2 regions of the Clostridium carnis genome follow, and region 1 is predicted to be linked to the other one. Evidence: predicted binding sites of a transcription regulator. Region 1 holds the regulator's gene; the other holds the start of a gene.
What was found. The regulator CtsR, encoded in region 1, represses protease genes until heat stress. The targets are predictions, from matches to a motif close to AAGGTCAANNAAGGTCAAAT.
Positions count from the first base shown of each region.

Region 2: clpB (ATP-dependent chaperone ClpB) is a predicted target of CtsR. The motif match lies at 4,865-4,884, and genes of this name have one in related genera.

Region 1 covers NZ_BAAHYS010000001.1:1,529,726-1,538,178, reverse strand. Annotated here, with positions in the region: gene ACYQ1T_RS07260 (NADP-dependent glyceraldehyde-3-phosphate dehydrogenase) at 1-1,082, opposite strand, end outside; gene ACYQ1T_RS07255 (glutaredoxin family protein) at 1,095-1,322, opposite strand; gene trxB (thioredoxin-disulfide reductase) at 1,324-2,265, opposite strand; gene ACYQ1T_RS07245 (ATP-dependent Clp protease ATP-binding subunit) at 2,442-4,886, opposite strand; gene ACYQ1T_RS07240 (CtsR family transcriptional regulator) at 4,964-5,419, opposite strand; gene ACYQ1T_RS07235 (MBL fold metallo-hydrolase) at 5,633-6,274, shown strand; gene ACYQ1T_RS07230 (DUF362 domain-containing protein) at 6,411-6,581, opposite strand; gene ACYQ1T_RS07225 (heavy-metal-associated domain-containing protein) at 6,702-6,905, opposite strand; gene ACYQ1T_RS07220 (PSP1 domain-containing protein) at 6,917-7,822, opposite strand; gene ACYQ1T_RS07215 (DNA polymerase III subunit delta') at 7,825-8,453, opposite strand, start outside.
Region 2 covers NZ_BAAHYS010000001.1:2,025,208-2,033,660, reverse strand. Annotated here, with positions in the region: gene ACYQ1T_RS09790 (ECF transporter S component) at 32-658, shown strand; gene ACYQ1T_RS09785 (alpha/beta-type small acid-soluble spore protein) at 877-1,059, shown strand; gene ACYQ1T_RS09780 (alpha/beta-type small acid-soluble spore protein) at 1,107-1,289, shown strand; gene ACYQ1T_RS09775 (alpha/beta-type small acid-soluble spore protein) at 1,367-1,549, shown strand; tRNA gene ACYQ1T_RS09770 (tRNA-Gly) at 1,592-1,666, opposite strand; tRNA gene ACYQ1T_RS09765 (tRNA-Lys) at 1,670-1,745, opposite strand; tRNA gene ACYQ1T_RS09760 (tRNA-Gln) at 1,749-1,823, opposite strand; tRNA gene ACYQ1T_RS09755 (tRNA-His) at 1,829-1,904, opposite strand; tRNA gene ACYQ1T_RS09750 (tRNA-Arg) at 1,911-1,987, opposite strand; gene clpB (ATP-dependent chaperone ClpB) at 2,203-4,803, opposite strand; gene ACYQ1T_RS09740 (helix-turn-helix domain-containing protein) at 4,986-7,052, shown strand; gene ACYQ1T_RS09735 (transcriptional regulator) at 7,395-8,453, opposite strand, start outside.

The sequences.
Region 1 (8,453 bases):
ATAACTAAATGAGCTCCCTTTTCCCTAGCATCCTCTATTAACTCCCATACATAATCTGCTGATTTTGTATCTATAAGAGGAACTATATTAACATCCTTTTCTAATAATGGATTTCCTAAAATTAATTTTTCTATTTTTTCTTTTACTTTTTCAACTAATTTATCCGCAACCTTATCCATTACTAATATTCTTTTTACAGCAGTACATCTTTGACCTGAGTAAGAATAGCCTCCAGCTACAATATTGCTAGCTGCCAAATCTAAATCTGCATCTTCTAAAACTATTGCAGCATCTTTTCCTCCTAACTCCATTAGTAATGGTACCATAGAAGTTATTCTAGATATTCTAGTTCCAACCTCTGTACTTCCTGTAAAGTTTATAAAATCTATTTGTGGGTGAGTAACAATATAGTCTCCTATTTCTCCACCTCTACCAGTTATAGTATTTAATACTCCAGCAGGAATTCCAGCTTGTTCAAATACTTTTACTAAATATAAGGCACTTAAACTTCCTTGTGTAGCTGGTTTTAATACAACAGAATTACCTGCTACTAATGCTGGTGCAATCTTAGATGCTGATAAGTTTATTGGATAGTTAAATGGTGATATTGCAAGTACAACCCCTAACGGCTCTCTTGTTACTACAGATATTTTATTTCTTTTAAATCCTGGGAAACTATCTCCAGGTATACTTTCTCCAGATATATTTTTTGCAGTATCCGCAGTAAACCTTATATAATCAGCTGTTCTTAAAATTTCTGATTCTGCACTTTTTCTATCCTTTGCAATTTCTCTAATCATTATATCTGAAAGTTCTTCTATTCTTTCTACAAGAATATCTGCTGCTTTATATAATATTTCAGCTCTTTCATTAACCGGAACATTTTTCCATGACTTTTGAGCATCACTTGCACTTTTAATAGCAAAATCTACTTCCTCTTTTGTCATTGCCGGTACTTTTCCAACTAAAGTAGAGTCTATTGGTGAAAATATTTCTAAAAACTTTTCACTTACACTACTTACCCATTGACCATTTATAAAATTTCTAAATGTTCTTTCTTTACCTTTTATGCAACTAAACATATTAACACTTCCTTATTTTTGAACAGCTAATTCGATAGCTTTTTTATCAAAGCCAACTATTATCTCTCCATTAATATCTACTACAGGTACAGTTCTTTGTCCTGAAACCTTGAAAACTTCTTCTCTATCTTCATGCTTGTCAGCAACATTTATTTCTTTGTACTCCCAACCTTTCATATCAAAGAATCTTTTTGCCTTTATACATGATGGACACCATGATGTTGAATAAATTTTTATCATTTTAATTTCTCTCCTTTTTTTCTACTATATATTTTTCTGCTTGTAATGCAGCTATTGTACCATCTGCTACAGCTGTTGTTATTTGTCTAAATGCCTTATCTCTAACATCTCCTGCAGCATATACACCTTTAATATTAGTTTGCATATTTTCATCAGTTATGATGTATCCATTTGATGTTAAATTTAAATTATCTTTAAACTCTCCAGTTTTTGGCTCTGTTCCTATAAATCCAAATACTGCATCTAAAGCTATTTCTCTCTCTTCATTAGTTTTAGTATCTATAATTACTGCCTTTTCTACAAATCTGTCACCTTTTACATCTACTAAATCATGACTAAATAATATTTCTATTTTAGGGTTATTTTTAACTTCCTCTATAGTAGATTTTTCTCCATTAAAGTAATCATGTCTTCTAATCATTATTACCTTTTCTGCAAATTTAGTTAAAAATAAAGCTTCTTCTAAGGCAGAGTTTCCACCACCAACAACAGCTACAACCTTACCTTCATACATAGCTCCATCACATACTGCACAGTAATGAACCCCTTTTCCTGAAAATTCATTTTCTGATGGAATAGGTAATTTTCTTGGACTAGCGCCTGTAGCTATTATTACAGCCTTAGTTTTATAAATGTAATCACCAGTTTCAACTACTTTTTCTGTATGGCTTAAAGTTACTTTTTCAACTGCATCAAATTCGTCAATTTCTGCTCCTAACTCTTCTGCTTGTTGTTGCATTAAATCTGCTAATTCAGTTCCGCTTACTTTCTTAAATCCAGGATAGTTTTCAATAGTATAGCTATTTCTAACTTGACCTCCTAAGATTTGGTTTTCTAATAGTAACATATCTAATTTTGCTCTACTTGCATATATTGCAGAAGTTAATCCAGCTGGGCCCCCACCTATTATTATAAGCTCTTTATGCTTTACTTCCTTTTCCATAAGATCCTCTCCTTTACCCCCAGGGGGTATATTCTTTGATATAATTATAGTCATTTCCACTTTAAATTGCAATAGTTTTTATTTAATATTTTTTATTCTTTATAATTATTATTATATTACCTATTATATTTTATTCATAAAAAAGGAGATTTCCCCTTGGAAAATCTCCTTTTTATTTAAGATATATGCTTAAAGCATAGACTTGCTCCATCGCAATAAACTTCTAATTTATCTCCACCTTTTATACATCCTTTAAGCATTTCTTCACTTAATTTATCTTCTAATTCCTTAGTTATAATTCTTCTTAAAGGTCTTGCACCATAACTTATATCTACACCTTTACTTACTAGGAAATTTTTACTGTTTTCATCAAGATTTATACTTATCTTTCTTTCTTTAAGTTTATTTATAGTATTATTTAGCATAATATTAACTATCTTTAATATATCATTATTGTCTAATTGATGGAAAACTATTATGTCATCTATTCTATTTATAAACTCTGGTTTAAATTGTCTTTTTATTTCTTCCATAATGTTTTCTTTCATCTTTTCATATTCACTATTTTGTATTGCTTCAGGTGTTGTAAAGCCCATAACTTTTTGTTTCTTCAAAGTATGTGCACCTACATTAGATGTCATTATAATTATTGTATTTTTAAAATTTACATTTTTTCCTTTACTATCAGTAAGTCGTCCATCTTCCATTATTTGAAGAAGTATATTAAAAACATCTGGATGAGCTTTTTCTATTTCATCTAATAATATTACTGAATATGGATTTCTTCTTACAGCCTCCGTTAGTTGACCACCTTCTTCATGACCAATATACCCTGGAGGAGAACCTATTAATCTAGATACTGAATGCTTCTCCATATATTCTGACATATCTATTCTAATTAAATTTTTTTGATTTCCAAACATAGCTTCTGCTAATGCATTTGAAAGTTCTGTTTTTCCAACTCCTGTAGGCCCACAGAATATAAAACTACCTATAGGTCTATTTGGGTCTTTTAAACCAACTCTAGCCCTTTTAACTGCCCTTGAAACAGCTTTTACAGCTTCTTTTTGTCCTATTACCCTTTTATGCAATATTTCCTCAAGCTTTAATAATCTCTCAGATTCCTTTTCTGTAAGCTTTTCCAATGGTATTTTAGTCCAAATAGCAACAACCTTTGCTATTTTTTCTCTATCAACCTTATAAGTTATTGTTGAACTGTGTGTTGTCCAATCCTCTTTTAAAGATATTAATTTGCTTTTTAATTCCTTTTCATTATCTCTTAACGATGCTGCCTTTTCAAATTCTTGTCCTCTTATTGCATCTTCCTTATCTTTAACTATATCTTCAATTTTATCTTCTAATTCTTTTACAGTTGGAGGTGCAATTAAATTCTCAATTCTAACCTTAGCTGCTGCTTCATCAATTAAATCAATTGCTTTATCTGGCATAAATCTATCTGTTATATATCTATCTGAAAGTTCTACTGCCGCTTCTAGAGCTTCATCAGTTATTTTTACCATATGATGTGACTCATATCTATCTCTAAGGCCCTTAAGAATTTCTAATGTCTCTTCTTTTGTTGGCTCTCCTATATTAACTGGTTGAAATCTTCTCTCTAAAGCAGTATCTTTTTCTATATGCTTTCTATATTCTTCTATAGTTGTTGCACCAATACACTTTATTTCCCCTCTTGCTAATGCAGGTTTTAGTATATTTGAAGCATCTATTGCACCTTCAGCTCCACCAGCTCCAACTATTGTGTGTATTTCATCAATAAATATTATTATATCCTCTCTGCTTTTAATTTCATCCATTACTTTCTTTAATCTATCTTCAAATTCTCCCCTATACTTAGCCCCTGCTATCATAGAAGTTAAATCAATAGAAATTAGTATTTTATCCTTTAATATTTCTGGAACATTTCCATTAACAATTCTTTGTGCTAGACCTTCTACAACTGCAGTTTTTCCTACTCCTGGTTCACCAATTAAACAAGGATTATTTTTTATCCTTCTACAAAGGATTTCTAATATTCTCTGATTTTCATCATCTCGTCCAATAACAGGATCTAGCTTACCATCTTTAGCCATAGTAGTAAGATCTCTACCATATTGATTTAATAGTGGAGTTTTTATATTCTTCCTTTTTTCTTTTTCTTCTGATTTTAAACCATCTACTTCTTTACCTGATAAATATTTATTAAGTTCATCTTTTATTATATTTAAATCTATTTTGCTACAATTAGCTGCTGATTTATATACAATGCTCTCTTTATCCTCTAATAATGATAATAATATATGCTCAGGACTTATATAAGTATGATCATACTTTCTTACCTTAGCTAAACTATCATCAAATAGCCTCTTAGATCTTGGATTAAGTAACATTTCTCCTATTGAAATTTCTATATCTCCAAACCCTAAATACTCTTCAATAATTTTTTTAACTTTTTCTATTGTAACCCCATTGGCATATAATATCTGTCCTGCATATCCATTTTCCCTAAGGATCCCTAAAAGAATATGTTCTGTTCCTATATAACCATGTTTAAAATATTGTGATTCTTTTTGAGCTTCAACCAGCACTACTTGTGCTCTTTCAGTAAACCTCCCAAAAATCATATATATACCTCCATACCCTATTGCTATATTTAACCTCATTAACAGATAAATTTAAAACAACTAATTTAGTATTCATATTATGATAAAACTACCGTTATAATTCCTTTTAATATATCTGCTCTTATTTTATTCTTATCTTCTGCTGTAATTAATGTTCTATCATTTAATGAAATTTTTATTATTTCATACTCTTTATGCGTAATTGCATTAGAGTCTTTTAAATGATCAAGAATTGATATTGCTCCTTTATATGTAATACTACTACCTATGGAATTTCTTATTAAATCTAATCTTTTATCCTGATTGTCATATGTCACTTTTCTAATAACTATACAACCACCTCCACCTCTCTTACTTTCGATTAGATACCCCTTCTCGTAGGTAAATCTAGTAGTTAATACATAATTTATTTGTGATGGAGCACAAGAGAACTTGTCTGCTAATTCATTTCTCTGAATTAATATTTGCTTTCCTCTTTCTTCATTTATCATATTCTTTATAAAACTTTCTATTGTATCTGAAATTATTGCCATTTTTTCACCTTCTTAAACCTATATTTTAAATAGACCTTCTTTGACTTTCATTATATATTATTCTTTTTATTATGTCCATTTTATAAGTTTTACCCTTTATAATATAATTTTAGTAGTGAAATATATTAAATCACTATATATTTTTCAAAAATAGGAATTATTTTATAGGTTTTTTCAAAAAATAATTATATTGTTTTTTTAGGAGTGATTTTTATGGAAATTCAATGGATTGGTGGTTCAAGCTTTATAATAAAAAATTCTATTGGAAAACGTATCTTAATAGATCCTGTACAATTAATTTCTACTATTAAAAAATATGATTTTAAATCTAATATAATTACTTTTAGTCATACTCATAATCATAAAAATATTTTAGATTTTGTAGATAACGAGTGTAAAATTATAAATAGCGTTTGTTCTTTTGAAAATGACTTTCTTTCATTAAATGGATTTTTATCTTATAGAGATAATATGAATGGAACTAAAAGAGGTGAAAATATAATTTATATTTTCGAAATTGATGGTCTTAAACTTTGCCATTTAGGAGCCCTTGGACATAAGCTTGATGAAGATTTATTAAAAACTCTTACAGATATAGATATTTTATTTATTCCTATTGGAGGGCATTTTTACTTAGATGGATATACAGCATCAAAATTAGCACTTTCTATTGGCCCTAAATACATTATACCTATGTGCTATAGAACTTGTAATGAATATTTCTTTTTAGATGGCCCCCATAAATTTTTATCTAATATGAAAAATGTAATTAAATATAAATCTACTATCTTAAAAACAGATGAATTAAATTTTGAAAATAAAAATACAGTTATCCTTTTACCTTTTTCAAATTAGATTCTTTACCTAAAAAAGTTATAAAGTATAATCTTTTTAACTTTAAGATTATACTAGAAGTTATCTATAAATTATGTTTTGATATAATTTTCTAAAGAATAAAAAAAACCGTCAATCGACGGTTTTTTCATTTAGATTACTCTTGAACTGGAGCTCCTACTGGACAAACATTTGCACAGTTTCCGCAATCGATACAAGTATCTGCATCTATAACGAATTGAGTGTCTCCTTGACTTATAGCATTTACTGGACATTCTGCAGCGCATGCACCACAGTTTACACATGAATCTTGAATTACGAATGCCATAAAAAGCACCTCCTAATTTTTTTGAATTTATTTCATATCTATTTTAGCACAATGATTTTAATTTTTAAAGAGGAATGAATAAATTATCTATTTCTAGTACTTATTGTATAATTATATCGTTTATATAACACTATACCCTTTCTCTTCTATTGAGTTAGTTATATCTTCTATTGTTATACTTCTATCATCATATACTATACTAACCTCTTTCTTTAACATATTTACTTCACAGGCAATTACTCCTTCATTATTAGATATAGCCTCTCTAATGCTAATTACATCATTATTTGTATTAATATTGCTTACTTTTATTAAAGATTTCATTACTAATCCTCCTAATTATCTTTTATAAGATCTCTAATTAACTTCTTATCTTCTGGTAGTTCTACTTCTAATTTAATATCTGAATCTTCAACTGAATCTTCATAAACTCCTTCAATAAGCTCTAAATTCTCTATTCTAAACTCTTCTACTACCTCTTCATCGCCTCTTCTATATTTTACCTTAACACTTTCTTTTACTGTGTTATTGCTTACAACTTCACCTTGCATTTCTTCATTTCTAACTATTGAACCAACTCTAGGTAATCTCTTTCTAATTTCTTCATATGTGCTTTGTTCATAATTTAAACAACACATTAATCTACCACATATTCCTGATATTTTAGTTGGATTTAATGATAAATTCTGTTCCTTTGCCATCTTTATAGATACTGATGCAAAATCACCTAAAAACGTAGAACAACACATTGGTCTACCACAAGGTCCTAATCCACCAAGCATCTTAGCTTCATCTCTAACACCAATTTGTCTTAACTCTATTCTAGTTTTAAATATTGTTGCTAAATCCTTAACTAATTCTCTAAAATCAACTCTTCCATCTGCTGTAAAATAAAATATAACTTTATTATTATCAAATGTATACTCTACATCTATTAATTTCATGTTTAATCCATGCTCTGTTATTTTTTTCAAACAAATTTCAAGAGCATCTTTTTCTTTTACCTTATTATCCTTATGTTTATTTATATCTTCTTTCTCTGCAACTCTTATAACACTTTTTAATGGTGCGACTATATCTGTTTCTAGAATTTCTTTAATTCCTATTACACATTCTCCAAACTCAATTCCTCTTGCTGTTTCTACTACAACATAATTTCCCTTTTGTATATTTAAATCTTTAGGATCGAAATAATATATCTTTCCAGCCTTTTTGAATCTTACTCCAATAACTTTTATCATATTTAAACCTCCATAAAGTCTATAAGCATAACTCTTATTGTAATAGAAAAATTTGAGTTACTAATTAGATTAATTCTAGTATCTCCTATTTTTTCTATAATACCATTAAGCTTATTATACGACATATCTATAGCTAATTGTTTTATAACCTCTATTTTATCCCCATTTATTATTCCGCTAATATTTTCTACTTCTTTATAAACCATTATATCTCTTATAAAGGAGGCTAAAATGTTTAATATTTCTTCTTTTTTATCCTTATATGTATTTAGCTCATTTTCAAAGCTTAATATCTTTTCTAAGTCACTTTTCCCAATTTGCCCAAGCAAGTCCAATAATAATTCTCTCAAACTTTTTAATTTATCATCTGTCAAAAATCTTTCAGCTCTACCTGGAACTCCTTCACTATAAGCCACTGCTGATGTTATTTCTTCATCACTTATATCTTTATTTAAAATTTCAATGTATTCTATTACTTCATTTTTAGATAATGGTGTTAATTTATATATTTGACATCTAGATTTTATGGTATCTAATATTAGCTCTAGACTTTCACAAAGAATCATTATAAATACACCCCTTGGTGGTTCTTCTACTGTCTTTAGTAAAGCATTTTGAGCTTGAGTTGTAA
Region 2 (8,453 bases), 500 kb from region 1:
CCATTATGGAATAAGAACGGAGGAACAAATTATGTTAAACGCTAGAGGGATGGGAAAATCTCGCGAACATGTAAGAAAGATGGTAGTTGTAGCAATGCTATCTGGTATTTCAATTTTTTTAGGTGTATCAGGACTTGGCTTTATACCATTACCCCTTTTTAAACTTACAATTATGCATATACCAGTTATAATAGGTGCAATAATTGAAGGCCCTATTGTTGGAGCTTCAATTGGATTAATTTTTGGATTATTTTCTTTATATCAAAATATAACTGCACCTACAGTTATGTCTCCATTTTTTTATAATCCTATAGTATCTTTATTACCTAGAATGTTAATAGGTATTGTGGCTTATTATATGTATGTGCTATTAAAAAATAAATTTAAAAATAGTAAATTAGCTATTGGTATAGCAGCTATATGTGCTTCTCTAACTAATACTATAGGGGTTCTTGGACTGATTTATTTAATATATTTTCAAAATTATGCTGAAATACTATTAGAAAAAGGAACTATAACTTCTATTTCCACAAGTACTGTAACGCTAGGAGTTCTTGGTATAATAACTACTAATGGTTTACCTGAAGCTATATTCTCAGCATTAATTGCAGTTCCTGTAGTAATTGGAGTTTTTAAAATTAATAAAAAGAAAATTTAAAAATAATAAAATAATTTTTTTATAAATAAACACCATGAAACTTTGATTTCATGGTGTTTATTAGTTTGTACCATTTTATTCTTGTTTTTATCACTTTTCCCTGTATTTCATTTATTTTTATAGTTTATAAAAAATTAATTTACATAAGATAATAGTGCAAAGCAAACAAGCTTAGCAAAATAAAAAACTTTTTATTAAGTTTTAAGGAGGAGTTTATTATGGCAAAAACATTAGTACCAGAAGCTAAAAATGGTTTAGCAAAATTCAAAAATGAAGTAGCTGGAGAAATGGGAGTGCCTTTCACAGACTACAACGGAAATCTTTCTTCAAAACAATGCGGTAGCGTTGGTGGAGAAATGGTTAAGAGAATGGTTCAACAATACGAATCAACTATTAAATAAATTCAAAATTAAAAATTTTGATATTTAAGATTAAGGAGGAATTTATCATGGCAAAGACATTAGTACCAGAAGCAAAAAATGGTTTAGCAAAATTTAAGAATGAAGTAGCTAGTGAAATGGGAGTTCCTTTCACTGATTACAATGGAAATCTTTCTTCAAAACAATGCGGTAGCGTTGGTGGAGAAATGGTTAAAAGAATGGTGGAGCAATACGAATCAGGCATCAAGTAATTTCTTAAATATAATCTATAATATTAAAATGATAAGTATTAATACTACTAAGTATTAATCTTTAGGAGGAATTTATTATGGCAAAAACATTAGTACCAGAAGCAAAAAATGGTTTAGCAAAATTTAAGAATGAAGTAGCTAGTGAAATGGGAGTTCCTTTCACTGATTACAATGGAAATCTTTCTTCAAAACAATGCGGTAGTGTTGGTGGAGAAATGGTTAAAAGAATGGTTCAACAATACGAATCAGGAATAAAATAATATCCAAATAAAAAAGAAGCACATTTGTGCTTCTTTTTTATTTGGAGCGAAAGACGAGACTCGAACTCGCAACATTCACCTTGGCAAGGTGACGCTCTACCATTGAGCCACTTCCGCAAGTGGTGGCTTACCCGGGAATCGAACCCGGTACACCTTGATTAAAAGTCAAGTGCTCTACCGATTGAGCTAGTAAACCAAATGGCTGGGATAGCAGGATTTGAACCTACGAATACCGCAGTCAAAGTGCGGTGCCTTACCGCTTGGCGATATCCCAGCGTCTGGGGTGAACGATGGGACTCGAACCCACGACAACCAGTGCCACAAACTGGCGCTCTACCAACTGAACTACATTCACCACTTATGGTGCGTGTTAAGAGATTCGAACTCCTGGCCCACGCCTTAGAAGGGCGTTGCTCTATCCAGCTGAGCTAAACACGCATACACATTACGTTGTATATAATAACCCGAAATATATTGTCCTGTCAACATAAAACTTTAAAGTTCTAAAATAGAAAAAAATCTGAATTTTTTATATTATTCTATTTAATTCTTTACTTCTTTTGACTTTGATAAATTAGAATGGACTATAATTGACTTTAAACCTTACTTAAAATAAAGCTACACAACTTAATGTGTAGCTTTATATATATAAATTATTGTGTTTTTATAGTTATTTCATCATTTTTTCCATCTATTGTTACTTTTGACCCATAAATTATTTCACCCTTAATTATCTTTCTTGCTAGTGAATTTTCAAGAGTATTTTGAATATATCTCTTTAAAGGTCTTGCCCCATATACCATATCATATCCTTCTCTAGCCATTATTCCCTTAGCTTCATCTGTTACTTCTAATGTTATATTTCTATCTTTTAATCTATTTTCTACATCCTTTAAGAATATATTTATTATTTTCTTAATGCCACCTTCAGATAAAGGTTTAAACATTATAATATCATCAACTCTATTTAAGAATTCTGGTTTAAATCTTAATCTCATTTCATTCATAACAGATTCTTTTATTTTAGGTTCTATACCATCTTCTTTAGTATTTTCTAATAAATAGCTACTTCCTATATTTGATGTCATTATAATTATCGTATTTTTAAAATCAACAGTCTTTCCTTTATTATCTGTTAATCTACCATCATCTAAAATTTGTAAAAACAGATTAAATACATCTTCATGAGCCTTTTCTATTTCATCAAATAAAATTACACTATATGGATTTCTTCTAACTGCTTCTGTTAATTGACCACCTTCATCATATCCAACATATCCTGGAGGCGCTCCAACTAATCTTGATACTGCATGTTTTTCCATATATTCAGACATATCTATTCTTATTATATTTTCATCTGAATCAAATAAATTTCTAGCTAAAGTTTTTGCAAGTTCTGTTTTTCCAACTCCTGTTGGACCTAAGAAGATAAATGATCCAATTGGTCTATTTATATCTTTAAGACCAGCTCTCGCTCTCAAGATAGCATTTGTTACGGATGTAACAGCTTCTTCTTGACCTATTACTCTTTTTTGCATTTCATCTTCAAGTCTAAGAAGTTTTTCTCTTTCACCCTCTAAAAGGTTACTTACTGGAATTCCTGTCCATTTTGATAAGATTTCTGATACCTCTTCTTCTGTTACCTCTTCTTTTAATAATGCACCTTCATAATTTTCTTTAACTTCAACTTCTTTTTCTTTTATTTGTTCTTCTATTTTTGGTATTTCGCTATATTGAATTTCTGCTGCTCTATTATAATCATAGTTTCTTTGAGCTACTTCTAATTCTCCTCTAGTTTCATCTAATTTTGTTTTTAAATCTCTAAGGTTTAATATTGCATCTCTTTCCTTTTCAAATTTAGCAGTCATTTCATCATTTTTATTTTTAAGCTCTGCAATATCCTTTTCTAAAACTTCTAATTTCTTTTTAGACCCCTCATCTTTTTCTTTAATTAATGCTTCTCTCTCTATTTCTAATTGAAATTGTCTTCTTCTAATTTGATCAAGTTCTGTTGGAAGAGAATCTATTTCTGTTCTAATCATAGCTCCTGCTTCATCTATTAAATCAATTGCTTTATCTGGTAGATATCTATCTTGAATATATCTATCTGAAAGTTTAGCAGCTGCAACAATTGCAGAATCATGAATTCTAATTCCATGATGTATTTCAAATCTTTCTTTTAATCCTCTTAATATAGAAATAGCATCTTCAACTGTTGGCTCTTCAATTATTACTGGTTGAAATCTTCTTTCTAGCGCTTTATCTTTTTCTATATATTGTCTATACTCATCAAATGTAGTTGCTCCTATACAATGAAGTTCTCCTCTTGCAAGTAGTGGTTTAATTAAGTTACCTGCATCCATTGCTCCATCTGTTTTACCGGCTCCTACAATAGTATGAATTTCATCTATAAATAAAATTATTCTTCCTTCACTACTTTGAACTTCCTTTAGTACAGCCTTTAATCTTTCTTCAAACTCTCCTCTATATTTAGCACCTGCAATTAACGCTCCCATATCTAATGAAAAAATAATCTTATCCTTAAGCCCTTCAGGTACATCTCCTCTTATTATTCTTTCAGCTAAGCCTTCTACTATTGCAGTTTTACCAACTCCAGGCTCACCTATAAGTACAGGATTGTTTTTAGTTCTTCTTGAAAGTATTCTAACGGCCCTTCTTATTTCATCATCTCTACCTATAACAGGATCTAATTTATGCTTTTTAGCTAAATCTGTAAGGTTTGTTCCGTACTTTGCAAGAGCATCATATGTTCCCTCTGGATCTTGAGTTTCTACTCTTTGATTACCTCTTACCTCTGCTAAAACTTTCATAAAATTATCTTTATTTATATTATATTTATTTAACAAAGTCTTAGCTGGTCCATTTTTATCTACTTCTATTATTGATAGCATTAAATGTTCTACACTTATATAAGAATCCTCAAACTTTTTAGCAATATCCTCTGCTTTTACTAAAACTTCTTCTATTTGTCTTGTTGCATATACTCCTGATTGATTTGCTCCATCTCCTAATACTTTAGGCATATTATTTAATGCATTATTTATATCTGTCTTTAAAGCTTTAACTTGCACTCCCATTTTAGTTAAAATATTAGGGATTAGCCCATCTTCCTGCTCAACTAGAGCGGAAAATAAATGAATTACCTCCATTTGTTGATGATTATTTTTTACTGCAATTAAACTAGCATCATTTAAAGCTTGTTGTACTCTTAAAGTCATTTTTTCAATGTTCATAGCTCTAGCCCTCCTTATCTTTAACACATTTTATTTTTTACTATATTTTTATTTTAATACTAAAGTCAAAGAAAGTCAAAGTTTATTTTTGAAGAAATTTATAACTTTTTAACTATAATTTTTCATTTTATATTTTTTTAGGATATAATAAATTTATATGCAATTGAAAGGTGATGATTTTTATGAGAAGAGAGTATGTAACTTATCCATTGGATTTACCTATAAAAATATCTTATGCGAATATAAAAGAGTATCCAATTCATTGGCATAACTCTATAGAGATATTATATGTATTAAAAGGAAGCATTAATGTGAATATTGATACAGACTCTTTTGAAATATTAGAAAAAGAATTAGAAATAATTAATGTAGATGAAGCACATAGAGTTTATAGCTCTGAGGATAATAGAGTACTTATATTCCATATAGATCCTTATTTCTTTGAAAAATACTATAAGGATATTAATAATATATTCTTCTATACAAATACAACTGATGATGGTGCACAAGAAGGAGATGAATATGATATTTTACGATACTTCTTGGCTAAAATCTTATGTGAAACAGTTCAAAAAATAGAAGATTACAATGAAGAAATTGAATCTATTTTAGTTGATTTATTATATCATCTTATTAACAATTTCCACTATTTAACTTATGAAAAGGAAGAATTAAAAGAAAAAACAGAACAACTTGCAAGATACCATAGAATATATAAATATATTTTCAATAACTATGATAGTAATATAACACTTCAAGATATCGCTAAAAAAGAGTTTTTAAGTCCTCATTATCTTTCTCATGAAATAAAGTATGCAACTGGATATAGCTTTACTGATTTAGTTAATTTAACTAGAGTTGAGGAGTCTGTTAAGTTATTATTAGATACTGATCTTAGTATTTCTGATATATCTGATGAAGTTGGTTTCTCTCATGTTAGGTATTTAAATAAAAATTTTAAAAATTATTATGGATGTACTCCTCTTCAATATAGGAAAAAAAATAAATTTACTGAAGAAGAACTTGAAAAGTTAATAAATATAACTTCTTTCCCACTATCTGAAGCACTAGACCACCTTTCCTATGAATTAGAAGATTATGAGAGATTTAATTATGAAAATAAACTTTGGAAAATTCATATAGATATGGATAAATCTCTAGATACCTTCAATAAAAATTACAAAGAAATTATAAATCTTGAAGATGCTTTTGATTTATTAATTGAGGATAATAAAGATATTTTAGAAGAAATACAAGAAGAAATACACTTTACTTATGCAAGACTTGAAAATTTATTTAATAATGATATGGGTGTTTTCCCAAATTCAGATTTTTATAATTGGAATAAAGCTAAAAGTGTTATTGAGTTTTTAGATTATATAAATTTAAATCCTCTAATTTTACTTGATAATCCTGAATTTACATCAGATAAATATAAACAAGTTCTTAATAGCTTTTTTGAGTATTTTTCTGAAATAGAATATATAAATATTGCTAAATTTAAATTTCAATTTACCCCTAACATTCCTTTAACTGTAAAGGAAGAAATATCTATTATGCTTTCAGAGTTATATAATCTTGAGGTTTTATCTGAAGATTTTATTTGTGATAAAACTTTAAATAAAATATATGATACTGCTTTTATGCTTCCATATATTATTCATAATACAATTTTTAATGGTAACTCATTAAATTCTTTAAGAGCATTTGATGTTCTAGAAAAGGAAATTAGACTAACTAATGAAGTTTTTATAGGGGCACCTGGAATAGTTAATGATATGGGAATTAGAAAACCTTCTTACTATGCTTACTATCTATTAAGTAAACTAGGAGATGAAGTAGTATACCTTGATAATGGTTGTATAGTTACAAAAAAAGAAGGCGAATATTCCATTCTTTTATATTCTTATAATGATGATTTAGAATCTCTTGCAAATTTTGAAGATATATATACCAAACGTGGAAAAAGAAAAGTTTATAAGAAGAAAATTTCATTAAATATAGAAAATATAAAAAAATCCTCTAGGATAATAACATATGAAGTTAATGAAAATGTAGGTTCATCATATAATTATTGGCTTTCAATGGGTTCACCTGATAGATTAAATAAAGAAGAAAAAGAAATACTTCATAGAGCTTCTTTTCCTAAAATAGACTTTAAATATTCTAAAAAGAATACTATTCTTAATATAATTACTGAAGTTAATGGATATGGTGCAAAGCTTATACTAATAAAAAACATTAAATAATAAAATAAAGTACAAAAATCAATACTTTTATGGTTATTTTGTACTTTTTATTATTCCATTATTTTTTATGAATAGCTTAAATGTACTTAAAGTGAAGCATTTAAGTCAATGCAATTATACTTTAATTAAACTATAATTTAAGCATAAGTTTTAGAAAAAGAAGGGTGGAATAATTAATGAGAGGTTTATTCTTTATGCCAAATATATTTTCAATATTCAGTACAAGATGCTCATTATTGAATGCTTTATCAAGCCTTTTACATCCAACAAAATAAAGTGTTATAAATTAAGTAAAATATAATAAAAAGTAGGATGCTTAAAATAGCTTCCTACTTTCATTTTTTATTGAATACTTTTCTCCATTTTCATAGCTAATATAAAATATTTTAAAGAATCCTTTGTCTCTCCAAGCTTATAATACATATCTGCCATATCTAAATATCTTTCATAACGCTTTTCTTTATTTGCAAATTTAAATAAAGAATCTAAAGATAGATTCATATACATTTCTGCTTCTCTGTACATGCCTTTTCTTTGAAGAATCATTCCCTTAAAATAATATGCTTCCTCTATTAAAACTATATCATTGGTATCTATTGCATAGTTTAATGCAGTATCTGTAATTTCATATGCAAAATCATATTCCTTATTATCATAAAGAGTTCTAATACACTGATTTAAAAATTTAACATATCTTGCTTTATCGGTAGGCGGAAATAATTTTACACCTTCCATTATTTCTTTTATTCCTTTTTCTATATCACCTACATAAAAATAGCACTCACCATTTTTCCCTTTAGATATTGCTAGTGACATTTCATTATCTTTTTGATATTCATATGCCTTTTCTATATAAGCTTCAGCCTCAGGTTTTCTTAGCCTTATATTAACTGTTGCAAAACAATGATATACATCACCTTTATCACAATTATTAATTATATAATCTATATAATCTATAGCTTCCTTTAAGGATTTAAAGGCTTTCTCTAGATTATTTAACTTTTCATAACATTTTCCTTCTTTATAACAAATATATGCATAGGTTGTTTTTTCTTCATCTGTTTTCTTATTTATAAGATTTTTAGTTCTGCTATAATAATTTACAGCTTCATTATATTCCCCAATTCTATAGAAGAAAGTAGCCATATCTATATAATATGTTATTGTATTTTCTTCATTATTATTTTTTTGATATAAATCATAGTATTGAGATATTATTAACTGTATATTTTCAACCTTATTATTGTCTACATAGAATTTAAATAATCTATGTATAAGTTCAAAAGCTAAATTATCATAAGAATACTCTAAAGCATAATTTAAATTATGTTTTATTATTTTATCCATTTCATCTTTAGATATAGAATTATTTCTAATTGATTCCAAGTTAGATAATATTTG